DNA from 3 places in the Shinella oryzae genome. Region 1 is predicted to be linked to each of the others. Evidence: predicted binding sites of a transcription regulator. Region 1 holds the regulator's gene; each other region holds the start of a gene.

What was found. The regulator PhoB, encoded in region 1, activates phosphate uptake and scavenging genes when phosphate is short. The targets are predictions, from matches to a motif close to TGTCATNNANCTGTCAT.
Region 2: phnF (phosphonate metabolism transcriptional regulator PhnF) is a predicted target of PhoB. The motif match lies at 7,311-7,327, and genes of this name have one in related genera.
Region 3: K6301_RS07360 (ceramide glucosyltransferase) is a predicted target of PhoB. The motif match lies at 1,856-1,872, and genes of this name have one in related genera.

The regions. Positions count from the first base shown of each region.
Region 1 covers NZ_CP081987.1:146,839-156,869, reverse strand. The annotation lists gene K6301_RS00770 (Hsp33 family molecular chaperone) at 1-118, opposite strand, end outside; gene argF (ornithine carbamoyltransferase) at 315-1,226, opposite strand; gene K6301_RS00760 (aspartate aminotransferase family protein) at 1,256-2,446, opposite strand; gene K6301_RS00755 (GcrA family cell cycle regulator) at 2,871-3,410, shown strand; gene phoB (phosphate regulon transcriptional regulator PhoB) at 3,530-4,213, opposite strand; gene phoU (phosphate signaling complex protein PhoU) at 4,233-4,961, opposite strand; gene pstB (phosphate ABC transporter ATP-binding protein PstB) at 5,066-5,881, opposite strand; gene pstA (phosphate ABC transporter permease PstA) at 5,895-7,214, opposite strand; gene pstC (phosphate ABC transporter permease subunit PstC) at 7,211-8,695, opposite strand; gene K6301_RS00725 (PstS family phosphate ABC transporter substrate-binding protein) at 8,861-9,895, opposite strand.
Region 2 covers NZ_CP081988.1:263,677-273,707, reverse strand. The annotation lists gene K6301_RS17525 (CocE/NonD family hydrolase) at 1-1,943, opposite strand, end outside; gene K6301_RS17520 (ABC transporter substrate-binding protein) at 2,022-3,605, opposite strand; gene K6301_RS17515 (helix-turn-helix domain-containing protein) at 3,748-4,542, shown strand; partial or broken gene K6301_RS17510 (NAD(P)-dependent oxidoreductase) at 4,637-6,043, shown strand; gene K6301_RS17505 (hypothetical protein) at 6,107-6,496, shown strand; gene phnF (phosphonate metabolism transcriptional regulator PhnF) at 6,530-7,288, opposite strand; gene phnG (phosphonate C-P lyase system protein PhnG) at 7,395-7,874, shown strand; gene phnH (phosphonate C-P lyase system protein PhnH) at 7,874-8,482, shown strand; gene K6301_RS17485 (carbon-phosphorus lyase complex subunit) at 8,486-9,592, shown strand; gene K6301_RS17480 (alpha-D-ribose 1-methylphosphonate 5-phosphate C-P-lyase PhnJ) at 9,589-10,031, shown strand, end outside.
Region 3 covers NZ_CP081987.1:1,471,380-1,481,410, forward strand. The annotation lists gene K6301_RS07350 (NAD(P)/FAD-dependent oxidoreductase) at 1-590, shown strand, start outside; gene K6301_RS07355 (acyltransferase family protein) at 592-1,704, opposite strand; gene K6301_RS07360 (ceramide glucosyltransferase) at 1,950-3,101, shown strand; gene K6301_RS07365 (TetR/AcrR family transcriptional regulator) at 3,108-3,701, opposite strand; gene K6301_RS07370 (MFS transporter) at 3,817-5,040, shown strand; gene K6301_RS07375 (MATE family efflux transporter) at 5,258-6,619, shown strand; gene pyrG (CTP synthase) at 6,675-8,303, opposite strand; gene secG (preprotein translocase subunit SecG) at 8,449-8,985, opposite strand; gene tpiA (triose-phosphate isomerase) at 9,117-9,887, opposite strand; gene K6301_RS07395 (alpha/beta hydrolase) at 9,984-10,031, opposite strand, start outside.

The DNA of each region.
Region 1 (10,031 bases):
GCATGGGACCGAGCTGCACGGCGCGGCCGCGCACATCCAGGCCCTCGACCTGGAACGGCAGGACGTGGTCATCGCCGGCATAGCCGGGCTCACCGAGTTTCAGGGCGGTTTCCGCCATCATCGTTCTACTCCTTCACGCGCCGCAATGCCGGCGGGCACAAGGCCCGGCCGCTTGGGGCAGCACTCTATCCTGATTGCGCATCTGCCGGCCGGGATCATTCCACACCGGGCGGGCATGCGCCAGTGAAAGCGCCTCGCGGCGCCTCTACGATAGGCCCTAGATCGTGCCGGCGGCGCCGTTTTTCAAGACGGCCTCAGACGGCTCCGAAGCACCAGGCGAGGATGGACTTCTGCGCGTGCAGGCGGTTTTCGGCCTCATCGAAGACCACGGACTGCGGGCCGTCGATGACCTCGTCGGTGACTTCCTCGCCGCGATGGGCGGGCAGGCAGTGCATGAAGAGCGCGTCCTTGCCGGCGCGCGCCATGAGCTGCGGGTTGACCTGATAGGGCTGGAAGATGTTGTGACCGCGGGCGCGGTGCTCCTGGTTCATCGAGACCCAGGTATCGGTGACGACGAGATCGGCGCCGTCGACCATCGCCTCGGCATCGTGCCCGAGCAGGATGTTGCCGCCGTTGTCACGCGCCCAGTTGAGGATCTTGTCATCAGGCTCGGAGCCCATCGGCACGGCCATCTTCATGGTGTAGCCGAAACGCGCCGAGCCCTCGACGAAGGAGTGCAGCACGTTGTTGCCGTCTCCCGTCCAGGTGAAGGTCTTGCCTTTGGTGGAGCCGCGATGCTCCTCGAAGGTCATGATATCGGCCATGATCTGGCAGGGGTGGGTGAGATCCGTCAGCGCGTTGATGACCGGAACCGTGGCGTGCTCGGCCAGCTCCAGCAGGCGCGCATGGTCGGTCGTGCGGATCATGATCGCGTCGACATAGCGCGACAGGACCTTGGCCGTATCGCCGATGGTTTCGGCGCGGCCGAGCTGCATTTCCGTGCCCGACAGGAACAGCGTCTCGCCGCCGAGCTGGCGCATGCCGACATCGAACGAAACGCGGGTGCGGGTGGACGGTTTCTCGAAGATCATCGCCAGCATCTTGCCGGCCAGCGGCTTGGCTTCGGTGCCGGCCTTGTTAGCGGCCTTTCGCGCATGCGCATCGTCCATGATGACGCGGAGATCGCCTTCCGAAACGGCGGAAAGATCGAGAAAATGCTTGGCCATGATGTGTCCTGTCCCAGTCCCTTATGCGCTCAGGCGGCCTTGGCGGCGCTCAGCTTTTCGGCGGCCCGCTCGATGCGGGCGAGCCCTTCGCGTGCATCTTCCGCCGTGGTGATCAGCGGCGGCAGAAGACGCAGCACATTGTCGCCCGCCGGCACGGCAAGCAGCCTTTCGGCGCGAACCGCCTTCAGGAGATCGGCGACCGGAATGCGCGCCTTGATGCCGAGCATCAGGCCCTCGCCGCGCACGTCCTCGATGATGTCGGGGAAGCGGTCCTGCAGCGCCGCGAGGCCCTGGCGGAAGACCAGCGCGACATCGCGCACATGCTCCAGGAAACCATCGGCGAGCACCACGTCGAGCACGGCGTTGCCGACGGCCATGGCGAGCGGATTGCCGCCATAGGTCGAGCCGTGCGTGCCGGCCACCATGCCGGATGCCGCCTCGGCCGTTGCCAGGCACGCACCGAGCGGAAAGCCGCCGCCGATACCCTTGGCGATCGCCATGATGTCGGGTGCGACGCCCGAATGCTCATAGGCGAAGAAGCGGCCCGTGCGGCCGACGCCGGTCTGCACCTCGTCGAGGATGAGCAGCAGGCCGTATTCGTCGCAGAGCTGGCGCAGCTCCTGCATGAATTCCTTCGGCACCGGCCTGAGGCCGCCCTCGCCCTGGACGGGCTCGATCAGGATCGCCGCGGTTTCCTCGGTGATCGCGTCCTTGACGGCGGCGATGTCGCCGAAGGGAACCTTGAGGAAGCCCGGGGCCTTGGGGCCGAAGCCCTCGATGTACTTTTCCTGTCCGCCGGCGGCGATGGTCGCGATCGTGCGGCCATGGAACGCGCCTTCGAAGGTGATGATGTGGAACTTGCCGGGATGCCCCTTGGAGAAATGATAGCGGCGCGCGGTCTTGATCGCGCATTCCAGCGCTTCCGCACCCGAATTGGTGAAGAACACCTTTTCGGCGAAGGTCGCGTCCGTCAGCCGGCGGCCGAGGCTTTCCTGGCCCGCAACCTCATAGAGATTGGAGAGGTGCCAGACCTTGTCGGCCTGCTCCTTCAGCGCGGAAACGAGATGGGGATGGCCGTGGCCAAGCGAACTGACGGCCACGCCGGCGGCGAAATCGAGATATCGCTCGCCGTTCTCGTCGATCAGCCAGACGCCCTCCCCGTGCGTGAACCGGAGCGGCGCACGCATATAGGTTTCATAGAGCGGCGCGGCATCGGCCATGGCGCGTATCCTCCAAAAGGGATGCGGAAAAGAAATTCGGGGGCTTGACTTTCCGGTTGCCAGAAAAATCAAAAGCCGCCTTTCGGCGGCATGCTGCACTATCGGCATTTCAGTCCGTGATGTCAATAAAATGCATAGCTCCAAATCGCACTGAACCTCCCGCAAGGTGAGGATTCGCAGCATGCATGGACAGTGTCGCTATCGAGTCACACCCTACCAGCAAGTTGGGGAAAACTCTGAAATCGATTCGCCCCGATTCCCCCGACTCTTGTCACAGAGTCCCCCGAACTCTAGGTTAAGGGTCAATTACTAGACTGCATGCGGCGGAACTAGTCACCACCAGAGTTAGGGCGCTCAGGCTACGGATTCGTTCGTGGCGCGATGAGGGATTCCCGCACAGCGAGCGCCGAACGGAGACGAGAGCATGAACTGGACAGACGAGCGGGTCGAGAAACTCAAGAAGCTCTGGAGCGAGGGCCTCAGTGCCAGCCAGATCGCGGCACAGCTCGGCGGCGTGAGCCGCAACGCCGTGATCGGCAAGGTGCACCGGCTCAACCTGCCGGGTCGCGCCAAGGCCGGCGGCACGCCCGCTTCGGCCCGCCCGAAGCGCCCGGCGCAGACCACCCCGCGCCCCTCGAACTTTACCGCACGTCCGGCCAACGCGCCCCGTCCGGTCAGCCGGCCGGTGGGCAACGCCCTTGCCAAGGATGAGATCGACACCGATTTCGATGCTCAGGCCGAGAACCTGCCCGTCGTGATCAGCGGCAAGAACGTCGTGGTGCCGATGTCGCGCAAGCTGGAGCTGACGCAGCTTACCGAGCGCACCTGCAAGTGGCCGATCGGCGACCCGCTGAACGACGACTTCCATTTCTGCGGCTGCGAGTCCCCTGACAACTCGCCCTATTGCACCTACCACCAGCGCCTCGCCTACCAGCCTTCGGCCGAGCGCCGCCGGGCACGGTAAGATCGGCGACGGAAGAATAGAAACGGGGCCGAAAGGCTCCGTTTTTGTTTGTGCGGCCCACCGGAACGCAAACAGGCCCCGAAGGGCCCATTTCCGTCCTTGGGAGGAATTGTGTTCGCTCAGGTTTCCAGCGAGTAGCCGGCGCCGCGCACCGTGCGGATGACATCCTGCATGTTGGCGAAGTTGAGCGCCTTGCGCAGGCGTCCGACATGCACATCGACGGTACGCTCGTCGACATAGATGTCATGCCCCCAGACACCGTCGAGAAGCTGCGAACGCGAGAAGACGCGGCCGGGCGAGGTCATCAGGAATTCCAGGAGGCGGAATTCCGTCGGGCCCAAGCGCACTTCGCGCGTGCGGCGGTGAACGCGGTGCGTCTCGCGGTCGAGTTCGATATCGCCGCAGCGCAGCACCGTGGAGACCACTTCCGGCTTGGCACGGCGCAGCATGGCCCGCACGCGGGCGACGAGTTCCGGCGTGGAGAAGGGCTTGACCACATAGTCATCCGCACCGGTGGCGAGGCCGCGCACGCGTTCGCTCTCCTCGCCGCGCGCCGTCAGCATGATGATCGGAAGGCGCTCGGTTTCCGGACGCTGGCGCAGGCGCCGGCACAGCTCGATGCCGGAAACGCCGGGCAGCATCCAGTCGAGAATGAGAAGATCGGGCATGCGCTCCTGCAAGCGCATCTCCGCCTCGTCGCCGGACAGGATCGTATCCACCTCGAAACCTTCCGCCTCGAGATTGTAACGCAGGAGCACGCTCAGCGCCTCCTCATCTTCCACGACGGCTATTCTGGGCACCATGTAGCGAACCCTATCCAGTTTATTCGGAAGCTTCGGAGACATCCGCCGTGACGACGGATGTCGAGGTGTCGTCCTTGGGGCGCTCGCCCTCGGGCTGGGAGCCCGTCGCCATGTAGTAGATGGTCTCGGCGATGTTGGTCGCATGGTCGCCGATGCGCTCGATGTTCTTGGCGCAGAACAGGAGATGGGTGCAGGGCGTGATGTTGCGCGGGTCTTCCATCATGTAGGTCAGGAGTTCGCGGAACAGCGAGGTGTAGATCGCATCGATCTCGTCGTCGCGCTCGCGGATCGCCTTGGCCTTGTCCACCGAGCGGGTGGCGAAGACATCGAGCACTTCCTTGAGCTGCATCAGCGCCAGTTCGGCGAGATGCTCGAGACCGCGCGCGAGCTTGCGCGGCATGCCCGAGCTCTGCACGGCGATCACACGCTTGGCGGTGTTCTTGCCGAGGTCGCCGACGCGCTCCAGCTCGGCCGCGATGCGGATCGTGCCCATGATTTCGCGCAGGTCGGCCGCCATCGGCTGGCGCTTGGCGATGGTGACGATCGCCTTCTCGTTGATCTGGCGCTCGGCATTGTCGAGGATGACATCCTCGGAAATGACCTTCTGGGCCAGAGCCGCATCGGCGGAAACGAGGGCGCGGACGGAATCCGCCACCATCTGCTCGGCCGTGCCGCCCATCTCGGAAATGCGGCGGGAGAGGTATTTCAGTTCTTCATCGTAGATCGAGACGATATGGGTCGATGACATCGTTCTGTCCTTAATACACGAGACGTGTTTTTTCGACGCAATTCCGAACGCAAAACCGCTTCACACTTTTGCTGGAATTGCTTGGGGCTAAGGCGACCAAAACGTCAGCCGAAGCGGCCCATGATGTAGTCCTGCGTGCGCTGGTCATCCGGGTTGGTGAACATCTTGTCGGTATCGTTCTCCTCGACGAGGTTGCCGAGGTGGAACATGGCGGTGCGCTGCGACACGCGGGCCGCCTGCTGCATGGAATGCGTCACGATGACGATCGTGAAATTGGCGCGCAGCTCGTGGATCAGTTCCTCGACCTTTGCGGTGGCGATCGGGTCGAGCGCAGAGCAGGGCTCGTCCATCAGGATGACTTCCGGGCTGACGGCAACGGCGCGTGCGATGCACAGGCGCTGCTGCTGGCCGCCGGAGAGGCCCGTGCCGCCTTCGTGCAGGCGATCCTTCACCTCGTTCCACAGGCCGGCCTTCTGCAGGCTCTGTTCGACGATCGCGTCCATATCGGCCTTCGCCTTGGCGAGGCCGTGGATGCGCGGGCCATAGGCGACGTTCTCGTAGATCGACTTCGGGAACGGGTTCGGCTTCTGGAAGACCATGCCGACGCGGGCGCGCAGTTCCACGACATCAATGTTCGGATCGTAGATATCGTCGCTGTCGAGCGTGATGCGGCCGGTGACGCGGCAGCCGTCGATCGTGTCGTTCATGCGGTTGAGCGTGCGCAGGAAGGTCGACTTGCCGCAACCGGACGGGCCGATGAGCGCCGTGACGGTGTTTTCGCGGACGTTCAGGTTGACGTCGTAGAGGGCGCGCTTCTCGCCGTAATAAACCGAAACGTCCTTGCCGATCATCTTGTAGGAAATGTCGTTCATTTGTCTGTCCAGGGCTTTCTCGACTGCTGCTTCTGACATCATGTTCATATGACCGGTCCTTCTACCAGCGTCGTTCGAAACGGCGGCGCAGGAGGATCGCACCGACATTCATCAGAATGAGGAAGATGAGGAGCACGATGATGGCTCCCGACGTGCGTTCCACGAAGGCGCGCTCGGCCTCGTTCGCCCACATGTAGATCTGCACCGGAAGCGCCGTCGCCGGGTCCATCGGCGTTGCCGGAACGTCGGCGACGAAGGCGACCATGCCGATGAGGAGCAGCGGCGCGGTTTCGCCGAGCGCATGGGCGAGGCCGATGATCGTGCCGGTGAGGATACCGGGCATGGCGAGCGGCAGGACGTGATGGAACACGGTCTGCATCTTGGAGGCACCGAGCCCGAGCGCGGCCGAACGGATCGATGGCGGCACGGCCTTCAGCGCCGCGCGGGTGGCGATGATGATCGTCGGCAGCGTCATGAGGGTCAGCACGAGACCGCCCACCAGGGCCGCCGAGCGCGGGAAGCCGGCAAAGTTGATGAAGACGGCGAGACCGAGCAGACCGTAAACGATGGAGGGTACGGCGGCGAGGTTGTTGATGTTGACCTCGATGAGATCCGTGAAGCGGTTCTTCGGGGCAAACTCTTCAAGATAGATCGAGGCGGCAACGCCGATCGGCAGCGACAGGACGAGCACGATGAGCATCATGTAGAGCGAGCCGATGAGTGCCACGCCCACGCCTGCCGCCTCCGGACGGCTCGATGCGCCGTTGGTGAAGAGGCCGGTGTTGAAGTGCTTGGAAAGGGCGCCGCTCTCGGCAAGCTGGTTCATCCAGCCGACCTGCTTATCGGAGACCTTGCGGTTCGTTTCCGGCACGGTGAGATCGATCTGGCCCTTGAAGGCGGAGTCGAGATCGCCGTGCGCCAGGACGGTCACGGTCTGCGTCGTGCCGATGATCGACGGATCTGCGGTCACGAGGTTGCGCAGCTGCACGCGCACGCTGTCGGAAATCATGCCGTTGACGGCCTTCAGGCCGGCGCGGTCGTCCTCGCTGACGCCGAGCACCTTGGCGAGCGCATTGCGCGCAACGACAGGGTAGTTGGCGGTCACGAGCTTCTGCGGGTTGGTGGCGCGCTCGTTGTTCTTGTCGATGATCTGCTCCGAGAACTCGATCGGGATGGTGATCATCGTCTGCTGGAATGCGGTGTAGCCCTTGGAGACGACCGAAAACAGCAGGAGGAAGAGGAACAGCAGGCCGAAGGCGATTGCCGCCATGCCGTAGAGGCGGAAGCGGCGTTCGGCGGCGTAACGGCGACGCAGGCCGATATCGCGGCGTTCGGGCTTGGTGGCGATGCCGAGGGCGGGGCTTGTGGAGACCTGGCTCATTCGTACTGCTCCCGGTATTTGCGCACGATGTAGAGGGCGTAGATGTTGAGGCAGAGCGTGATCACGAAGAGCGTGATGCCCAGCGCGAAGGCCACCAGCGTCTGCGGCGAGGTGAATTCGAGGTCGCCCGTCAGCTGGTTGACGATCTTGACCGTCACCGTTGTCATCGGCTCGAAGGGATTGAGCTGCATGCGGGCGGCGACACCGGCCGCGAGTACCACGATCATGGTTTCGCCGATGGCGCGCGAGGCGGTCATGAGGAGAGCGCCGACGATGCCCGGCAGCGCTGCCGGCATGATGACCCGCTTGATGGTCTCGGAGCGGGTGGCGCCCAGACCGAGCGAACCGTCACGCAGGGCGCGCGGCACGGCGGTGATGATGTCGTCCGACAGCGACGAGACGTAGGGGATCAGCATGATGCCCATGACGATGCCGGCCGTCAGAACGCTCTGCGCCTGGATGAAGCTTGCATAATTGCCGGTGACCAGGCCGTTCAGCTGGGCTGAGATATCGCGCAGGAACGGGCCGACGGTGATGAGGGCGAAGAAGCCGTAGACGATGGTCGGGATGCCGGCGAGCACTTCGAGAAGCGGCTTGGCAATGGAACGCACGGTCCGCGAAGCATATTCCGACATGTAGATGGCGGCGAAGAGGCCGACCGGCACGGCGACCAGCATGGCGACGAAGCCGATATAGAGCGTGCCGGCAAGCAGCGGGATCAGGCCGAACTGGCCGGAGGAGGCCGTGGCGCCCGCCGCGGCGAAGCGCGGATCCCAGGTCGTGCCGAAGAAGAACTCCCAGGCCGGAACCATGTTGAAGAAATGGATGGCTTCCGTCGCCATGGAGGCCACAATGCCGACCGTCGTCAGGATGGCGATGGAGGAGGCGGCGATGAGGCTGACCAGCATCACGCCTTCGACGCGGTTGCGGGCACGGAACTTCGGTGCGATCGCGCGGTAGGAGACGAAGGCGCCGGCAAGCGCCGCGACGATGACGAGGAACGACAGGAAGGTGCCGCTCGCCTTCGTCATGCGGTTGAGATCGTCGGCCGATGTCAGCATGTAGGGTGCGGGATCGGCGGCGAGCGGAACACCCTTGGCCGCCAGCACGGTGCGGGCGGTCGCGCTGTCGGCGAACATCGCCTCGCGCTCTTCGGCCGACAGCGTGTTCAGGCCGCGCGAGATGGCGCCGATCATGTTGTAGGCGAGGTTCTGCTCGGCCTGGGAGGTGGCCTTCACCTCTTCGGGAAAGCCGCCGCGAACCGTCGAGCTGATGTAGATCGGGCTTGCGACAATCCAGACCAGCATCACGACGAGAGCCGGCAGGACCGACCAGATGGCGACGAAGGAACCGTAGTAGCCCGGGCGGGAATGCAGGCTCGAAAGCTTGCCGCCGGCAAGCGCGTTGGCGCGCCAGCTTCCGAAAAGATAGCCCGCCACGCCGATCACGGCGATGATGAGCAAGAGAAGTGAAATACTCATTTTAGGAAAGTCTCCTGGCGAGATCATCCGCCCTGAGCGTGCCAAATCGCCCGCCCCGACCGTTCGACTGGGCGCCCCATTCCCGGCCGAAGAACATGACGTGGGCGTCCCCGCCCGAAAGCCAGAGGTCGCCGCGGCGCAAACCGCCGCGGCGACCCAAGGTCATTACATGATCTTGCCGTCGGCGAAGGCCTTGCGGATCTCTTCGCGCTCGGCTTCCGGAGCGGCGACGAGGCCGTATTCAGCCAGCGGAGAGTCCGGGCCGATCATGTCGTCGCTCGTGAAGAACTCGACATATTCCTTCAGGCCCGGGATGACGCCGAGATGCGCCTTCTTGACGTAGAAGAACAGCGGGCGCGAAACCGGGTATTCGCCGGAAGCGATCGTCTCGGTCGAGGGAACGATACCGTTGACGGTGGCGACCTTCAGCTTGTCGGCGTTGTTTTCGTAGAAGGAGAGGCCGAACACGCCGATGCCGGACTTGTTGGCAGCGATGCGGGCCAGCGTTTCGGTGTAGTCGCCGTCGATGTCGACAGCCAGGCCATCCTTGCGAACGGCGACGCACTTGGCATGCTGTTCCTTCTCATCGGACACGGCAGCCTTGATGACGTCGACCGCGCCGGCTTCCTTGCAGCCGGCAGCGAGGATCTTCTCTTCGAAGACTTCGCGCGTGCCGTGCTTCTCGCCCGGGATATAGGCGGCGATTTCGGCGTCCGGCAGGTCCTTGTTAACTTCCGACCACTTCTTGTAGGGGTTGGCGACGAGCTTGCCATCGACGACGACTTCAGCGGCGAGGCCGAGATAAAGGTCCTTCGGCACCAGCTTCAGGTCGGCATTGCCCGAGTCGGTTGCGAAGACGATGCCGTCGTAGCCGATCTTCACTTCCTGGATTTCCGTGACGCCAGCGGCCTTGCAGGCCTCGATTTCGCTTTCCTTGATCGGGCGCGAAGAGTTGGCGACGTCGATGGTGTTCGGGCCGACGCCCTTGCAGAATTCCTTCAGACCGCCCGAGGAGCCGCCGGATTCGACGATCGGGGTCTTGAAGTCGGGATAGGTCTCGGCGAACGTCTCGGCAACGATCTTGGCATAGGGAAGAACGGTGGAGGAGCCGGCGATCTGGACCTGGTCGCGCGCAACGGCAACGCCTGCGAATGCGGCGGAGGCTACGAGCGCCGCGAGGGTGAGCTTAAGAGATTTCATCTGGGTTCTCCCGAAGAGGACATATGTGGGAAGCGCTCGTCTGGCGCTCTCTGCCGCTGACCGGCGGCTTCTCTCTACCCCCCGATCGCCATCCGTTTTATGTCAGTTTCGCGAAACATTTGTGACAGGCCAAGCC
Region 2 (10,031 bases), on a different replicon from region 1:
TCGCCCTCGAAGGCCCGCACGTTCGCGGAGATCAACCAGTCCGTGGCGATGCAGGCGATGGACGAGGTCGAGATCGTGCGCACGGACCAGCCGGGGCGCTGCATGTCGCAGGTCCAGACGGAGGTGCCAGTCATCGACAGGGGGTCATTTTCGGCGATCGACCAAAGCTCGTCACGCACCTGCCGTGTCGCCAGTCCCGTGCCCGGATGCTCGTGGAGACCGGTATCCTCGTAGATTGTGTACTCCGTGAGGCCATTCGTCAGGTCGCGCTCCACGCCGCGCGCGGTTTCACCGGGCGCAAGCTCGGTGTATTTCGGCAAGGGGTCGGTGTTTTCAGGCTCGGGAATGTCGATAACCCTGAATTCGCCGAGCTTGGGCAGGGCAAGGCCGAGCGAGGCAAGGTCGATGGTCACCCCCGCATCGACCGGCGGCGGCAATACCATGGGCCAGTAGGCGGTGGAGAGCGACAGGCGAATGCGATGGCCGGGGCGGAACCGGTAGCCCATCGCGTCCAGCACGAGGCGGATGCGGGTTTTCTCACCCTTCGGCATCGCCTTGGGCTCTGCATTTCCATCGCGATGGGCAAGGTTGAGCACGCCGAAGGTGACGCGCGTCGCCGTACCGTCAGGATGAATATCGACAAGGCGGGCGCAGAGGTTGCCGATCTCCGCCTCCGTCGAGATGTCGAGCTTGAGCACGGGCTGACCGAGAAAATCCTGCGCTTCGGCAAGCGGTGCCGTTTCAATGACAAGCGATCCGGCATCGTCGAGCCGCTGGTCGAGCGCCATTTCCGCATCAGGCTTCAGTGTGAACCACTCGCCCGCCATGATCCCGGTATCGAGCGGGGACTTCAGGTAGCGGTCATGGCCGGACGCGCCCGTTATCGGCATGCCGGGCGCAAGCGTGCCGTATTGCTCGACATAGAAAGTCGCCATTTCGGGCGTCTCCCAGCTATCCTTTGCGGCCCAGAAGCCGGGGTCGAATTCGCGCCGCAACGCGGGCTTGGGCGCATCCTGGATATAGGCGCGGACCTGCGGCGTCTTTTCGATGCCGTTTTCCTCGCCGCGCAGCCAGCGGTTCCACCAGGCGATGGCTTCTGCGTGGAAATCCATGCGCGGCTTCGGCCAGGCGAAATGCGGATATTTGTGTACCCACGGGCCGATCAGTGCCTTCGCCTTGTCGCCAAGGCCTTCGACTGCTTTCAAAGGCGTGTTGCGATACCCGTCCGCCCAGCCGGCAATGACGAGCGCGGGCAGCGGGAAACCATCGAAATCTTCACAAATGGAACCGTGCTGCCAGAAGGCGTCGCGGCGCTGGTGCTGCAGCCACTCCTCCATGAAGAAATCTTCCTTCTGGAGGCGTTCCAGCCACATGTCGCGCCAGCGGTCGCCGACGATCGCCGGATCGGGCGAGCGCGACTGGTAGGCCAGCATCGTCGCGGCCCAGGACAGCTGGGCGGAAAGGTGCGTGCCGTTCTTGTAATGGATGTCGTCATTGTAGCGATCGACGGTGGAGGCGATGGAAATGACGGCCTTCAGCGCCGGCGGCTTGAGGGCGGCGACCTGGAGGCAGTTGAACCCGCCCCAGGAGATGCCCATCATGCCGACCGAGCCGTTCGACCAGGGCTGTGCTGCAATCCATGCAATGAGCTCGCACGCATTGGCCAGCTCGAGCGGCGTGTATTCGCCGTCGATGACGCCGTCGGATTCACCCGAGCCGCGGATGTCGACGCGCACGCCGGCAATGCCGGCTGCGGCGAAGACCGGATAGGTGGATTCGTCGCGCGGGCTCGTGCCATCGCCCTTGCGGTAGGGCAGGAACTCGAAGACGGCGGGCACGGGATCATCGACCGCGCCGTCCGGCATCCAGATGCGGGCGGCGAGCCGCGTGCCATCGGCAAGCGTGATCCATTCGTTTTCAATGACGGTGAAGGCGCGGGACATGGGCAGTATCCGTTTGGTCAAAGGGAGGCGACTGACCCGACGGGATGGATCACCCCGTCAGGCCGATGCGGCGCTGGCTCAGCTGTCGAACCACACGCGGCTGGCGACATAGCCGTTCGAGACGTCGTTGCCGATGTCGTGGACATAGCCCTTCACCTGCTTGGAGCAGGCGTTGAGGTAGTCGTTGAAGACGGGCAGGATCAGTCCGCCTTCGTCGCGCACCATCAGCGCCGCCGTCCGGTAGAGTTCGCGGCGCTTGGTGTCGTCGAGTTCGGCGCGTGCCTGCAGGATGATCTTGTCGAAGTCCGGGCGCTTGAAGCGCGTATCGTTCCATTCCGCGTTCGAGACATAAGAGGTCGCGTAACGCGAATCCTGCGTCGGACGGCCGCCCCAGTAGGAGGCGCAGAACGGCTGGACGTTCCAGACATTCGACCAGTAGCCATCATCCGGCTCGCGCTTGACGTCGATGGCGATACCGGCCTTCTTGGCGCTTTCCTGGAAGAGCACGGCGGCATCGACGGCACCCGGGAAAGCCGCATTGGCAGCGCGCAGGACGACTGCGCCGGAATGGCCGGACTTCTTGAAATGGAACGCGGCCTTGTCAGGATCGAACATGCGCTGCTCGATATCGTCGGGCGCCAGCGCATAGGCGGCATTGACCGGATAGTCATTGCCGAGCTTTCCGTAGCCACCAAGCACGCGATCGAGAATTTCCTGACGGTCGATGGCGTATTTGAGCGCAAGGCGCAGGTCGTTGTTGTCGAAGGGTGCGGTGTCGCAATGCATCAGGAAGCTGTAGAAGCCCTTGCCACCGGTCTGGAGGATTTCCACGGTCGGTGCGCGCGTCAGGAGAGCGGCAGTCTTCGGCTCCACCATGCTGATGAAATGCACCTGTCCCGACGACAAGGCCGCAATGCGCGCCGTCGTGTCGTTCATCACGATGATCTCGACGCTTTGCACGAAACCGCGGTCGCTGCGCCAGTCGTTCGCGTTCTTCTCGAAGGTCGTGCGCACGCCGGCTTCGAACGAGGTCAGCTTGTAGGGGCCCGTGCCGATTGCAGCGTGCGGGTTCGCTACGCCGCCACCCGGCTGGATGATCAGGTGATAGTCCGACAGGATCAGCGGCAGGTCGGCATTGCCTTCGGTGAGCGTGATCACGAGGTCGCCCGCCTTGTCCTCGATCGACTTGATGGAGCCGAGAAGACCAAGCGCACCGGACTTGGAGCCCGCGTCGCCGTGACGCTTGAGCGTGGCCAGCACGTCGGCGACGGTCATCTCGCTGCCGTCATGGAACTGCACGCCCTTGCGGATCTTGAAGGTCCAGACCGATGCGTCCGCAGACGGCTCCCAGGATTCGGCAAGCGAGGGGACGGCCGCGCCGGTTTCCGGATGGGATTCCACCAGCGTATCGCCCCAGCAGCGTCCGGTGACGAAGGCGACGCCGGCGCTGTAGCCTGCCGGGTCGAGCATATCGGTCGCAGCGCCGCCGTTCAGGCCAAGCTTCAGATGTCCCCCACGCTTCGGCTCCTGCGCCTGCGCGCGGCCGGGCGCAAGGCTTGTCGCGGTCACAGCGAGAACACCGAGGGCTGCGGTGCCGCCGAGGAATGCGCGGCGGTTGAGGCCGGCATTGGCATGAGGTTCGGACTTCCAGATAGGCGTCATGTGGGCGGTTCCCGTTCTTGTGGTGACCCCGGAACATGGCTGGGGTCGTCGTGCCCAGTCGTAGCGAATATCGTGGTGCGTTGATATTTCACGACTTGACGCGAGGTTACGCTGGTTTACGCTACGCTGACAAAGGATCGACATGCAGGACACATCATTTGCGGTCAATCTCCGCCACGCTTGCAGCACCCGCAAATCGGTGTCGGAAATCTGTCGCCAGCTCGGCGTCAACCGCCAGCAGTTCAATCGCTATGTGAACGGCGAGGCAATGCCGTCGCCGCACAATCTGGCGCGGATCGCGGCATTTTTCGGTGTGCGCCCGGGCGATTTCTCGCTTGATCCGGTGAAATTCGAACAGCGTTTGCTGAGTTCGGCTGGCGCTGCCTTCGAGGCGGATGCGCTCCAGACGTGCTTTCCGGGCAATCTCCCGGCGCTTCGGCGGCATCTCGGTTACTACCAGACCTATCACGTCTCCCTGTCATGGCCCGGCATGATCGTCTGTTCCTGCACCCGGATAGACGAGAAAGACGGTGTTGTCCGCGTCAAGACAATCGAGCGTATCCAGGACCGTCCACATGAAATCCGGCAATTCACGAAATATGTCGGGCTGGCCTCTTTCCTGCAGAACCGAATCTTCATCGTCGAGCGCAGCACGCGCGACGAGCCGATGATCGCCGAGACCATCCTGGCGCCGTTCGAAACCCATCAGCGCATCTATCTCAAGGGCATGACACTCGGCATATCCTGGCGAAAGCAGAACCAGCCCTATGCGTCGCGGGCCATCTGGCGCCATCTCGGCACCGATACCGACCGCCGGCTCCTGCTATCACGCTGCGGAGTGCTGCCGCAGAATTCCAGATTGCTTCCGCCCACGGTGCGGGAGTTCCTGGAAAGCGGGGACAGTCCCGTCCTTTGCGCGCCGCTGGGCGGGACCTGACAAACCGGCTCGGCTTGCCCGATCCTGCAATCTCGCCTACGAAACGGGTGAGGATTTGGAGGGGAACATGCAGGAGCGGCAAACCGGAACGACCGACGGCCTCGATCGCGCTTACAAGGTCCTGATCGCCGATCTCGTCGGCCTGCGCTTCGATGCGGAGGGGCGACCCGATGCAGGCGAAGCGCGCGCCTATATCGAAGCCCGCGGCGGGCATTTTCACGACGGGGCTTACAAGCGCGAGGATCTGCCGCCGGGCATTCATTTCTTCTATCAGCCCGATCTCAGCGCCGAGGTCGAGATCATCGCGCAGACCGCGGACGGTCGCTACGATGCGTTGATCGCCGCTGCGACCTTCATCCCCAAACAAGCCGTCTTTCCGCTCGGCGGCGTGCGCATCGGTGCCGGCACCGGCAATATGGGGTCGGCATCCTGGGGCGGTGGCAACGGGGAGGGCGGTACCGCGCCGCTCATGAACACGCCCGGCATCAACAGCCGCGCGACCGCGCAGATGGTGATGAAGGCGATCCTGAACGTGATCCCGGATCTTCCGGTCGATGTCCTGCACCAGCGTGTTGTAGCGGGTGATTTCGATACGGGCCGCGACCTGAAATCCTACCCCACAGCCAAGCTGGAGGGCCGCAAGATGGCGGTGCTCGGTTATGGCAATATCGGCCGCGAAGTGGCGAAGCTCGCCCGTGCCTTCGGCATGTGGGTGTCGATCTACGCCCGCCCGAGCCATCGGCAATGGATTGAAGCCGAAGGCTTCGACTTCGCACCAACGCCTGTCGAGGCGGCGAGCGGCGCGGATGTGCTGTCCGTTCATGTCGGCCTGGGCCGGCTGGATGCGGAAACCCGCCGCTATGCCAATGCCGGGCTCGTCGGCGAGGCCGTGCTTTCGGCGATGAATCGTGGCGCCGTTCTGGTCAATTATGACCGCGGTGAGGTGGTGGATACGGCGGCGCTCGACAGGGCACTGGCTTCCGGCCGGCTGCGCCACGCCGCAATCGACGCCGATCTCTTCAAGAATGCGACGAGCGGCGTCCCGAGCGGGCCGATGCTGCCCTATCTCAAGGTCGCGGAGCGGCATCCCGGCAAGCTGGAACTTCTTCCGCACGCGGCCGCCGATACCGATCATCCCTCACGCGTGGCGGGTGCCTGCCAGGCGGTCGACCAGATCATGGACGTCATCCTCAGGCGGCGGGTCAGCAATCTCAAGGGCGACCTGCCGGAGGGCTACAGCGATGCGGGCTCGAAGGTGCCGCACGGTATCGGGCGCGTCTCGGTCGCAACGCTTGCGGCCGCGGCCGCCGATCCGCGTTTCCTGGACCTGCACGATGTCTCGCGCGAGATCACCGATACGCTGGAGGCGATCGTCGAGGCGGTGCAGGAAAGCATGACGCACCAGCCGACGCGCGGCGACGTCGTCGCGCTCACCACGCTCCTGCTCAGACAGCGCCGGTTGATCGACGCACTCGGGCTGGATGGGCCCGCGGAAGCCTGAGGCTCGGAACTTTCGTGCCGATGAGAAGTTCCCTTCCTGACATCAAATGCAGGGAGTGCTGACATGGCCCATCAGAAAGACGAACGCGGCGATCCGATCACCCGCACCCACGAGCCCGTCCGAAAGGAATATGCGGCTCGCGAGGCGAGGCAGGGCGGTCCCGGAGTTCCCATTCTGAAGGTATTGGGCGTGAGCCTCGTGCTCGCATTTCTTGTCTGGGGCGTGGTCGAGATCTGGGGCAACCGTATCGCGCCCTCCGACCCCACAGATAGCGGTCAGGCCACATCGACCAGCGGAACGTCGACGGGTACCGGCAACGCCACACCCGATGGCGCGATCGACGACACCGCTCCCGATAACGGCCAGACGGTGCCGACGGATCGCGATCCCACGCCACAGTCCGGCACGGGCGGTGAAAGCCAGCGCGTGACGCCCGACGGCACCGCGAACTGATCCTGTAATCCGAGAAACGTGACGGTCGGTGACCTAGGCGGATTGGCCAAGGTTACCGATATCGTCATTTTCTGGCTCCACCGTCAGCTTGACGCGATCCGCGGCGAAGCGCGTGCGCGAATACTGGATCGGCATACCCGCGAGATCGGTGTTGATGGCGGTCGCGACAAGAATGATCGCTCCGGGCGAGAGTTTCAGGTGGCGCATGTCGTCGCCTTCGGCGTGGATCGCGGAAATCTCCGTCGACCGGCGTACATAGTCGGACACGCCAAGTTCGCGAAACGCTGCGGTAATCGAGAGTGTCTTCTCATAAGCGTCGGCGATCCCGGCAAACCGTTCCGCCGGGAAATAATGCGTTGCACGCGATATCGGGCGCTTGTCGGCACTGTTGACGGTTTCCATTCGCACGCACGGCGTTCCCGCCGCCAATCCCAATGCCTGCCCGACCAAAGCGGGCGCAACGTCCATATCCGCCTCCAGCATCCGGCCTTCGATCTCGCGCGCCTGATTTCCGAGGCCCTGCGAGAAGCGCGTTCGCCGTGAAATCGGAAAACGCAGCCTGTCGCGCCGTTCGATGCGGGTGCCGACGCCCTGGATGGGGCGCACGATGCCTTCATCTGCAAGCGTCGCCATGGCGCTGCGCACCGTATGGCGGTTCACGCCGAACCGTGCGGCAAGAACCGTCTCCGGCGGCATCATCCCGGTCTCGTCGAAATCGCCATTATTGATCGCGAGGCGCATGCGGTCTGCAATCTGCCGCCAGAGCGCCACGCCCGTTTGTCGTTCCACCATTTTCGCCGCCCCAAGAAAGATCTGTCACACCCTTGTCATTCCGCCGGATTAAGACAAGAATTAGATGTACAGTTGTCTAGATTAATAGACATTTAGGAGTGAGGCAATGGCATCGGTTCAAAAATCTGCCGACCCCGGCGCGACGGATTGCGATGGCGAGCGACGCAGGGCCATCGGCCTTCTGGCAAAAGCGACCCGCGCCGAATTGCAGTCCGCGTTCGATGCTCTTGATGACAAGCCGGACGCGCAGCCGGTGCGCGGCCCGGAGACCGGCCTCGTGATGGTCCGCGGGCGTATCGGCGGCGGTGGCGCGCCGTTCAATCTCGGCGAGGCAACGGTGAGCCGCGCCAGTATTCGCCTTGATGACGACACGGTCGGCCACGGCCAGACGCTCGGCACGGACGGGGTGAAGGCCCGGCTTGCGGCGATCTTCGATGCGCTTTTCCAGCAGCCGGCACGCAAGGCCGACGTCGAGAGGCTTCTTGCGGCCATTGCGGCGCGTCTTGCCGGCGAGGATGCCGCAAAGGCTCGCCAGACGGCCGCCACCCGCGTCGATTTCTTCACCATGGTTCGCGGAGAGGACTGATGAAACCCGATACCGACACCTTTTCCGGCGGGTTCCCGGAGCCGGTCTTCGCAGCGCAGGCCGTCTTTCGCACGTTGATGGACGGCATGGCCCGTCCCGGCACGGTCGGCGACATCGCCGGCAATGCCGTGCCGCCCGCACCGCTCTCTCCGGCAGCCGGCGCCATTGCACTCACGCTGTGCGATCACGATACGGCCGTGTGGTTGACCCCGGCGCTTGCCGCCTCGGCATTGCCCACCTGGCTTGCCTTTCACACGGGTGCGGCCATTACCGCCGAGCGACAGGACGCCCGATTTGCCTTCGTCGAAAAGGGCGGGGTCCTGCCTGATCTCTGCCTCTTCGCGCAGGGCACGCAGGATTACCCGGATCGTTCCACCACGCTTGTGGTCGAGATCGAGGCATTCGAAGGCGGAAGCCCGTTCACGCTCACCGGGCCGGGTATTCGCACGCAAGAGACCATCGCGACTGTGGGTCTGCCCGACATGTTTGCGCAGTTCTGGGCGCAGAACCGACAGAATTTCCCCCGCGGTGTCGACCTGATCCTTGTCGCTGGCAACAGGGTCCTTTGCCTGCCGCGCACCACCGTCCTGCAGATCAAGGAGGCCTGAGCCATGTATGTTGCCGTCAAGGGTGGCGAAGCCGCCATTGCCAACGCTCACCGCCTTCTCGCCGACCGCCGCCGTGGCGATCGCGCACTGCCGGCGATCGGCATCGAGCAGATCGTCGCGCAGCTCGGCCTTGCCGTGGACCGCGTGATGGCGGAGGCCTCGCTGTACGGCCGGGCGCTTGCGGCGCTCGCCATCCGGCAGGCGCGGGGCGACATGATCGAGGCGATCTTTATCCTGCGCGCCTACCGTACGACGCTGCCGCGCTTCGGCTATTCCAGGCCCGTCGATACATCTGCAATGGTGATCGAGCGCCGTGTCTCCGCGACTTACAAGGATCTGCCTGGCGGCCAGCTGCTCGGCCCGACTTTCGACTATACGCACCGTCTACTCGACCCGTCCCTGCTGGCGGATGCCGATATCGACGCGCCGCTGGAGCGCGAAGACAGCGGGGAGCGGGTCATGCGCGTGTCTGATATTCTCGCCGGTGAAGGCCTTGTCGAGCATGACGGCAGCCTGCCGGACGGCCATGTGCCCGGTGACATCACCCGCGAGCCGCTGGAGTACCCGATGGCGCGCGACCTTCGCTTGCAGGCACTCGCCCGGGGCGATGAGGGTTTCTTGCTGGCGCTCGGCTACTCCACCCAGCGCGGCTATGCCCGCACCCATCCTTTCGTCGGGGAAGTGCGTATCGGCGAAGTCGAGGTAGAGCTCGACATGCCGGAGCTCGGCTTTTCCGTGTCGCTCGGCCGCATTCAGATCACCGAATGCCAGATGATCGCGCAGTTCAAGGGCTCGGCGAAGACCCCGCCGCAGTTTACGCGCGGCTACGGGCTCGTCTTCGGCCAGAGCGAACGCAAGGCCATGGCGATGTCATTGGTGGATCGCGCCTTGCGCGCGGAGGAATTCGGCGAGGATGTCGTTGCGCCTGCGCAGGATGAGGAATTCGTCATCTCCCATTCCGACAATGTGCAGGCGACCGGTTTCGTCGAGCACCTGAAACTCCCGCACTACGTGGATTTCCAGGCCGAACTTGCCCTCGTGCGCCGCATGCGGCGTGAATACGAGAACGCGCAGAATACAAACGCTGATCTTCCGGAGGCCGCAGAATGAGCACGGCAGAACTGGCAACCTACAATTTCGCCTATCTCGACGAACAGACGAAGCGCATGATCCGCCGCGCGATCCTGAAGGCCATCGCCATCCCCGGCTATCAGGTCCCGTTCGCCTCACGCGAAATGCCCATGCCCTATGGCTGGGGCACCGGCGGCGTGCAGGTGACGGCGGCGATCCTCGGGCTCGATGATGTGCTGAAGGTCATCGACCAGGGGGCCGACGATACGACCAACGCCGTTTCCATCCGCGCCTTCTTCCAGAAGGTCGCCAATGTCGCGGTCACGACCAGGACGCGCGAAGCGTCCATCATCCAGACACGCCATCGCATCCCGGAGGAAAAGCTGACGGCCGGCCAGACGCTGGTCTACCAGGTGCCGATCCCCGAGCCGCTGCGCTTCCTCGAACCGCGCGAGACCGAGACCCGCAAGATGCATGC
Region 3 (10,031 bases), 1.3 Mb from region 1:
CCGACCTGCGCTCCACCAGCGACCGCGCTTTTCTCGCGACGGCAGAGGGCAAGATCCTCTCTGCCGGGCATGTCGTCTTCTGCTCGGGTTACGAATTCCTCAAGTCCCTGGCGCAGGAGGGGCATTCGGTCGTCTCCACCTGGGCGCTCGCCACCCCGCCCGGCACCGCCCTGCCCGGCTGGCTGAAGGACTGCATCGTCTGGGAAGGTGCCGATCCCTACCTCTATCTTCGCAGTTCGCGTGACGGCCGGCTGATCGTCGGCGGCGAGGACGAGGAAAGCGAAACCGCCTACGCCTCGGCGCGAAAGCTCGCCAGCAAGGCGAAGGTCATCCGCCGAAAGGCGGAGGCATTGCTCGGCATGTCCCTGCCCGATCCCGAATTCGCCTGGGCCGCCCCCTTCGGCACCACCAGTACAGGCCTGCCGCTCATCGGCGCCGTGCCCGGCCTCGACCGCGTCTTCGCCGTCATGGGCTTCGGCGGCAACGGCATCACCTTCAGCCAGATCGCCGCCGAAATCGTCTCCGCCGCCATCAGCGGCCACGCCGATCCCGACGCCGACATCTTCGCCTTCGGCAACGGCACCCGCTGACTTAGCTTTTTGCTTCGCCGGGAAACGGCAGCCGAGCCAGCACCCTTGCGACAGGCGGCTCCATCGCCGCCCTGATCGCAGCCTCGAACCTGACGATCGACCACGCAAGAACCAGAACGACGGAAACAGCGATCAGGAGGGCTGGATATCGCCCCAAACCCATATCGAAGAACAATGCGATCAGAATACCGCCGACGGTCTGGTGAATGAGGTAGAGAGGATAGGTAATCAATCCAAGGGTGCGAATGACGTGGGCATGTTTTCCAAACCGGGAAGCAAGTGCCTTGTTGTACAGCACGCTTGCGATCATCAATGCCACTGTTCCAAGCCAGAAGACCACCAGCCAGAACAACCGATCAGGAACGAGCGTCCCGTCGTAGTATCTCATAGTCCAGGCAATCTGGGCGATAGAGCCCAAGATGCCGGTGGTGATCAACGCATAGGCGAGCCTGTCCAATCCCAGTCGCCACCATCGATAAAGACCGACGCCGATAGCGAAAAACACACCGTACCGCAGCATGGAGAGCTCCGAGAGCCGATCCGGTGCGGGAAGAAATCCGAACACCACGCTTCCAAAATTGAAGACTGCGCTTACCAAGGCAACAATCAGCATGAATGGCGGCAACAAGGCCATTTTGCCCGCAGAGATGAAGAGGAGGACAATTGCGTAGAACGCGATCTCGACTCCCAAGGTCCAGTAGACACGGTCAATATAGTCTCCGGCCGGAGAAAATAAGACGCTCTTTGCCCACTTTATAATATTCTCGTTCGCGGAACCGATGTCAGCGGCCAGGAGAAAAAACAGGGATATCGTCGCGCAAATCCAGGCCGCCGGCACGAGTCGTAGGACGCGGCCTTGCAGAAACCGCCTGCTGGTGGCCTTCTCCGCGCTCAACAAGATGACGAAGCCGGACAGGACGAAGAAAATCTGCACCCCGATCCAGCCGTAGCCCGGGATGCCGCCGACTTCCGGATAGGCAACGACACCGCCGGAAATCTTGTAAGAATCCCCACCAGGCACGCCGATCATATAAACCAGATGAAAAACCAGGACCGCCGACGCTGCAAAGAATCGGACCAAATCCAGCCCGATCACGTATTTTTCAGATCGCATGCAGCGCACCCCATTCCCATCGGCACCACAGTCAACCACATTTGCAACTACCCGCATAGGTGCACCATCTGCGGGAAACACCATATTATAGCGTGATGGCATCGGCGCACGGGCCGGAATTGCAGCGGGATGGAGGCTTGCCGCACGCCACCGTCATTCCCGTGTCATGTGACAGTGATGTTTCTTCGCGCGTGACTGAACCCGGCAGCCGCCAGCCGATGCGGCGCCCACAGGAGTTTGCGTGAATGGACATGGCTCAGGCCTTCGCCCTTGCCTCGGGCGCCCTCGTTGCGACCAACCTCGCCAGCATTCTCATCGCCGGCAAGCGGCTCAAGGCAACGGGCTTTCCGCCGCCGGACCTGCGCAAGAAACCGCCCGTCTCCATCGTCATCCCCGTTCGCGGCATCGAGAATTTCACGGCCGAGACACTGTCGCGCGCCTTCCGCCTGAGCTGGCCGAATTACGAACTCCTGTTCTGCGTCGCCCACGGCAACGACCCGGTCATCGCGGAAATCGAGAGGACGGCGGCCGAACACCCGTCCGTGGCGTCGCGCATCCTCGTCGGCGACGACCGCATCAGCGCCAATCCCAAGCTCAACAATTGCGTGAAGGGCTGGCAGGCGGCGCGGCACGACTGGGTCGTGCTTGCCGATTCCAACGTGCTGATGCCGGAGGATTACGTGCAGCACCTGATGGGCGGCTGGCGCAGCGATTCGGGCCTTGTCTGCTCGACACCGCTCGGCTCGCGGCCGGATGGCTTCTGGGCGGAGGTGGAGTGCACCTTCCTCAACACCCAGCAGGCCCGCTGGCAATATGCCGGCGAAGCGCTCGGCCTCGGTTTCGCGCAGGGCAAGAGCATGCTCTGGTACAAGCCGATGCTGGATGCCAATGGCGGCATCCACGCCCTCAATGCCGAGATCGCCGAGGACGCCGCCTCCACCAAGCTGGTCAACCGCCTCGGCCTCAAGGTGCATCTCGTGTCGTCGCCGTTCGAGCAACCGCTCGGCCGCCGTACTGGCCACGACATCTGGTCGCGCCAGTGCCGCTGGTCGCGCCTGCGCCGCGTCACCTTTCCAGGCTTCTTCACGCCGGAAATCCTGCTCGGCCTGTTGCCGCCGCTGTCGCTTGCCCTGATCGCCGTGGCGCTGGGCTACGGCACCCTGCCCTCGGCCGTGCTGCTGGTGCTCGCGGGCATCTACCTGCCGGAACTCGCGCTCGCCTTCGCGAAGGGCTGGCGCCTGTCGCGCTGGTCGGTGCCGGCCATGATCGTGCGCGACGTCATGCTGCCGGCCATCTGGCTGCGCGCCTGGCTTGGCGGCACCATCGACTGGCGCGGCAACACCATGACCATCGGCACCACCGCCTGCGAGCTGGAGGAAGCGCCGGCAGGCCCCTGAACCGGATCACGCCCTACGGGCGCGCAGTCCGTCCAGCAACGTCCTGAACGCGTCGACGGCCTGCCGCGACGTCGCCTCGGGCGTCTGCGAATTGGCGATCCATAGCGCGGCATGGCTGCTTGCACCATTGATCAGCCGGGCCGCCGCCTCCGTATCGATGTCCACCATCAGGCCGTCCGCCTTCAGACGCTCGATGCTTCGGCTGAGCGCGGCGATGCAGCCGTTATTCGTCGGCCACTGCGAGACGTCGCCCAACACGGCCGGACCGTCACGGAACATGATGCGCTGTATCTCCGGCTCCAGCGCCATTTCGATATAGGCGACGCACTCGTCGACAAAGCCTTGCCAGCGGTTCGGCGCGGCGGCGGAAATGCGGTTGAGCCGCATTGTCATCTCCGCATCGATCTGCTGGATGACGGCCTGGAGCAGCCCCGTCTTGTCGCCGAAATGGTGGTAGAGCGCACCGCGCGTCAGCCCCGCCGCCGCCGTGAAGTCATCCATGGACGCGCCCGCATAACCGACGGTTCCGAAGGCATGGCGGCCGGCGGCGATGAGCTTTGCCCTGGTTTCGGCGATCATTTCTTCGCGCGGCTTGCGCATGGCATCCCCTTTTACATACGTCGCGTATTTTATTTGACATACGTGGCGTATGCAATTACCAATTCACATACGCCACGTATGTAGGCATTCATTCATCGATAGGCAGGAGCAGGCCATGGCCAATCCCTACAAAGAGATTTTCAGCGTGCCCGGCACGATAGGTTTTTCCACCGCCGGCTTTTTCGCGCGTCTGCCCATTGCCATGGCGCCCATCGGCATCGTCGCCATGCTGTCGCAGGCGCATGGCGAATATTGGCTCGCGGGTGCTGTTTCCGCCACCTTCGCGCTCACCAATGCGCTGATCGCACCGCAGGTGTCCCGGCTTGTCGATCGCTACGGCCAATCTGCGGTGCTCACGCCCGCAACGGCCATCTCCGTCATCGCCTTTCTGACGCTGATTGCGGCCACCAATCGGGCCTGGCCGGTCTGGACGCTCTTCGCCTCGGCCTTCTTCGCCGCCACCATGCCCAGCATGCCGGCCATGCTGCGCGCCCGTTGGACCGGACTTTTCCGCGACCGGCCGGAGATGAACACCGCCTTCGCCTTCGAATCGGCGGCCGATGAGCTCGTCTATATCGCCGGCGCGTCGCTGTCGGTCGGTCTCGCCGTCGCGCTCTTCCCCGAAGCCGGCATGCTGGTCAGCACCCTATGCCTCGCGCTCGGCACCCTCGCCTTCGTCCTGCAACGCGCGACGGAGCCCGCGATCCGCACGGCCGGCAGCGGCAGCCCGCGAAAATCGGCCATCCGCCTGCGCGCGGTGCAGATCATCACGCTCGCGCTCGTCTTCGTCGGCGCCACCTTTGCCACGGCCGAGGTCAGTGCAGTCGCCATCACCAAGGATCTCGGGCAGCCCAACGCGGCAAGTCTCGTCATCGGCGTCTACGGCGTCGGCTCCTTCGTCGTCGGCCTCCTGCTTGGCGCAATCAACCCGACCACGCCGTTGCAAAAGCAGATGATGATCGCCGTGACGGTGCTCGGCCTCACCGCCCTGCCGCTGCCCTTTGCCGGCACGGTGCCGCTCCTGGCGATCGCCCTCTTCATCAGCGGCGTCGCGATTTCGCCGACCTTCATCACCGCCTTCGGACTGGTGGAACGCCGCGTGCCGGCCGCGATGCTGACGGAAGGCGTCACATGGGTCACGACGGGTATCGGCATCGGCATGGCGCTGGGCGCCTTCGTGGCCGGCTGGGCTGTGGATACGTTCGGCCCGCAGAACGGCTTCTGGGTGTCCGTCGCCGCCTGCTTGGGCGCCGTGCTGACGGTCGCGCTCGGTCAGCGCACACTGGCCGGCGAAGACTGCGACGACGGCGTCTGCCCGGCGCCGCAAGCCGCCGAATAAGGCAGCAAGGCCCGGCCATCGCGCCGGGCCTTCACGCCCACGACTTGACGCCATCGCGCCACACCACTAACAAGCACATCAGGTTTCAGATACCTGCCGCTCGCAGACGAAAGTCCCGGTGAAATCTGATCTTGGACGACCCCGACCCTCGAAGCATTTCGTGCGGCAGGCAATGCGAGCCCCTCCCTCTCATCGAAATGCACATGAGGAGAGCGGGATGTCGCAAGACCTTTCCAATCCATTTCTGACCGCGCCGCTCGGCGCGCTTTTCGCCAGAACAGCAGCGCCCATCGTCTTTGTCATGAGCATGAACGGGCTTTTGACCGTCATGGATGCCGTGATGCTCGGCCTCTATGCCGGGCCGGAGGCCGTCGCCGCCGTCACGGCGGTCTTTCCCATCTTCATGCTGCTGGTGGCGCTCGCCACCCTCGTCGGCAGCGGCATGGCGAGCCTGCTCGCGCGCCGCCTCGGCGCAGGCGACCTGCCGGCAGCCCGCAATACCTTCGCCGCCGCCCACGGGCTGGCGCTGGCCATCGGCGCGGCCTTCATCCTGGCGTTTCTCGCCGTTGGCCCCGCCCTCATCGCCGTCATCGCCAATGGCGCGCCGCTGCTCGAAACGCTGGCCTATCGCTACATCGCGATCGTCGTGTTCTTCTCACCGCTCCAACTGCTGCTGGCGGTCAATGTCGATGCTCTCCGCTGCGAGGGGCGTGTCGGGCTGATGGCGCTGGCGAGCCTCTTCATCTCGCTCGCCAACCTTGCCTTCAACTATATCCTGATCGCGGGGTTCGATCTCGGCGTCACCGGCTCCGCGCTCGGGACCGTCTCGGCGCAACTTTTGGCGCTCGGATTTCTGGCGGTATTCAGGACTGTCGGGAAAACCAGCCTGCGCCTTGCGGACATCATGGGCAAACCGTCCCGCCTGTCCAGTTCGATACGAGACATCCTGGCGCTCGGCGCGCCGCAAAGCCTCGGCTTCATCGGCCTCGCCCTCGTCTCCGCCGCGGTCATAGCCGCCCTGCAAATCTCTGCCGGAAGCGCATACGAAACGCTGGTCACCGCCTACGGTATCGTCACGCGCATCCTCACCTTCGCCTATCTGCCGCTGCTCGGCATGAGCCAGGCCGTGCAGACGATCCTGGGCAACAACCATGGTGCCGGCCTCACGCAGCGCGCCACCAAGGTACTGCGCCTCGGCCTCGCCGCCGTTTTCCTCTATTGCCTCGGCATCGAAATCCTGCTCGTCACCGTGCCCGGCCGGATCGCCAGCCTGTTCGTCGCGGATGCGTCCGTCATCGCCGCCGTCACGCACATCATGCCGATCATGGCCGCGCTCTATGTCCTCTCCGGCCCGCTCATGGTCATTGCCGGTTCCTTTCAGGCAATCGGCGATGCCAGACGCGCGGCCCTGTTGAGCCTCGCAAAGCCCTATCTCTTCACCATGCCGCTGGTGCTGGCCCTGACCACGCTGCTCGGGGAAAAAGGCATCTGGTTCGCCACGCCGGCGGCGGATGCGCTGCTGCTTGCCCTTACGGCCATCACGTTACGGCAGGTGAAACGCCGCGCCGTCAGCCCATAGAAAAACCGCCCGGTGCTTGGCGCGCCGGACGGTTTTCAAAACTGCATTGCGACACTCAGACGAGGCGGCTCTGTTCCAGGGCCGCTTCGATGAAGCTGGCAAACAGCGGATGCGGATCGAGCGGGCGGCTCTTCAGCTCCGGGTGGTACTGAACGCCGATGAACCACGGATGATCGGGGTATTCCACCGTTTCCGGCAGCACGCCATCCGGCGACATGCCGGAGAAGACGAGGCCGCAGCTCTCCAGCTTGTCCTTGTAATCGACATTCACCTCGTAACGGTGACGGTGACGTTCGGAAATGTCGGTGGAGCCGTAGATATCGGCAATCTTCGTGCCGCCCTTCAGCGACGCGCGATAGGCGCCAAGCCGCATCGTGCCGCCGAGATCGCCAGACGCGGAACGCTTCTCCAGCTCGTTGCCCTTCACCCATTCCGTCATCAGGCCGACGACCGGCTCGGCCGTCTTGCCGAATTCGGTCGAGGACGCCTTCTCGATGCCGGCGAGGTTGCGCGCGGCCTCCACGACGGCCATCTGCATGCCGAAGCAGATGCCGAAATACGGCACCTTGCGCTCGCGGGCAAAACGCGCCGCATTGATCTTGCCCTCGGAGCCGCGCTCGCCGAAACCGCCGGGCACGAGAATGCCGTGCACCTTCTCCAGATAGGGCGCCGGATCCTCCTTCTCGAAGACCTCCGACTCGATCCATTCGAGCTTGACCTTGATGTGGTTGGCGATGCCGCCGTGATAGAGCGCCTCGATCAGCGACTTATAGGCATCCTTGAGGCCGGTATACTTGCCGACGATGGCGATCGTCACCTCGCCTTCCGGCGTGCTGATGCGGTCGGAAACGGTCTGCCAGGCTTCCAGGCGCGGCTTCGGCGCCGGCTCGATGCCGAAAGCGGCCAGAACCTCGTCGTCGAGACCTTCCTTGTGATAGGCGAGCGGCACGTCGTAGATCGAGGCCACGTCGAGCGCCTGGATGACGGCGGTCGGACGCACATTGCAGAACAGCGAGAGCTTGCGGCGCTCGGCTTCCGGGATTTCGCGGTCGGCGCGCACCAAGAGGATATCAGGGTGGATGCCCATGGCCTGCAGTTCCTTGACGGAATGCTGCGTCGGCTTTGTCTTCAACTCGCCGGCGGCCGGGATATAGGGCATCAGCGTCAGGTGGACATAGACGGCCGTGCCGCGCGGCAGGTCGTTGCCGAGCTGGCGGATCGCCTCCATGAAGGGCATCGCCTCGATATCGCCCACCGTGCCGCCGATCTCGCACAGCACGAAGTCGTAATCGTCGTTGCCTTCGGTGACGAAGTTCTTGATCTCGTTGGTGACGTGCGGAATGACCTGCACGGTCGCGCCGAGATAGTCGCCGCGGCGTTCCTTGTCGATGATGTTCTTGTAAATGCGACCGGTGGTGATGTTGTCGGTCTTGGTGGCCGAGCGGCCGGTGAAGCGCTCGTAGTGGCCAAGGTCGAGGTCGGTCTCCGCGCCATCGTCGGTGACGAAGACCTCGCCGTGCTGCGTCGGGCTCATGGTGCCCGGATCGACGTTGAGATAAGGGTCCAGCTTGCGAAGGCGAACGCGGTAACCGCGGGCCTGAAGGAGGGCTCCCAGTGCTGCTGCGGCGATGCCTTTTCCAAGGGAAGAAACCACGCCGCCTGTGATGAATACATATCGCGCCATGGGAGTCACCGGATACCTTTTCAAAATCGATTCCGCCACCGAAAAATCACCTTGGGCGTGATTTCGGAAGTCGCAATCGGCGTTTTACACAGAAGAAGGCCGGTTGGTTTTGCCAACCGGCCGGTTTGTTTTTGTTTGCTTCGGCTTACTGGCCGCTCGGGACGCCGGTGTTGCCGCCGGTCTCCGCTGCGCCACCCGTCGTGGCGGGCGTCTGGCCCGCACCGGTATCGGCGTTGCCGCCCTCGGTCGGAACGGCGTCGGTGCCGGTCGCCGCGGGCGTCTGGTTGGTGGTGTTGCCGGTGTCCTGGCCCTCGGTCCCCTGGCCCTGCGTGCCCTGGTTTTGAGTGCCCTGGTTCTGCTGGGTACCGCCGTTCTGCTGGCTCTGGCCGCCGCCGAGCGCGTCGAGAACGCCGCCGGTGCCGGTCGTGCCGGGAATACGGTCGAGAATGTCGGTCGGGCGCGTCTCGTAGCGGGCATAGATGCCCATGCCGAGCGCCAGCACGAAGAACAGCGTGGCAAGGATCGCCGTGGTGCGCGTCAGGGCATTGGCCGTGCCGCGCGCCGACATGAAGCCGGAGCCGCCGCCAATGCCGAGGCCGCCGCCTTCCGAGCGCTGGATCAGCACGACGCCGATCAGCGCGACGACGACCATGAGATAAATGACGAGCAAGATGGTCTGCATGTTTAGCTATCCCGGCCAAGCGGCCAAATTTCAGGTTTGCGGCTCAATATACCAAGCCGTGCGCCATTCCAAGCCCCAGCGATCAATCCGCCTGCCCTTTTGCAGGCAGACGGAAGAGGCTGCAAAAGGGCTTACGCCGTCAGCGCTTCATAGGCGCGGTAGATGGCGAGGAAATCGTCCGATTTCAAGCTCGCTCCGCCGATCAGCGCGCCGTCGACATTGGCGACGCCCATCAATTCCTTCGCATTGCCCGGCTTGACGGAACCGCCGTAGAGAATGCGCATCTTGGCGCCCTCACCTCCAAAGCGCGCCGAAAGTTCCGCACGCATGAAGGCATGCGCCTCTTCCACGTCCTTGGCCGTCGGTGTCAGCCCCGTGCCGATCGCCCAGACCGGCTCGTAGGCGATGACGGTGTTCTGCGCCGTCGCGCCATCCGGCACCGAGGCTGCCAGCTGGCTTTTCAGCACGTCCAGCGTCTTGCCCGCCTTGCGCTCCTCGCCCGTCTCGCCGATGCAGACGATGGCGACGAGGTCGTTTTCATGGGCGATTTCCGCCTTGGTGCGCACCAGCGCATCGCTTTCCTTGTGGTCGGTGCGGCGCTCGGAATGGCCGACGATCACATGGGTGCCGAAGCAGTCGGCGATCATCTCGGCGGAAATGTCGCCGGTATGCGCGCCGGAGGCCTTGTCATGGCAGTCCTGCGCGCCGATCAGGAGCGGGCTGTCGTCGCAAAGCGCCGTCGCCACGTAAAGAAGGGTCGCCGGCGGGCAGATCAGCGTCTCCACCTTTTCGGAAAGCGGCCCCTTCACGCCTTCGGCCATCGCCTTGATCTGGTCGAGCGATGCGCGCGTGCCGTTCATCTTCCAGTTCCCGGCGACGAGCGGTGTTACATCCGGTGTCATGAGGCCTCCCTGTCCTTGAATTCTCGGGTCGCATGGGGCGTAGCAAATCGGCGCGGCCAAGGAAAGGCATGGCGAGCCTTCGCCCCCTATCCCGCTTCAGCGCGCCAGCAGGAAATTCAGCGTCTCGCGCCAGTCGGTCATGCG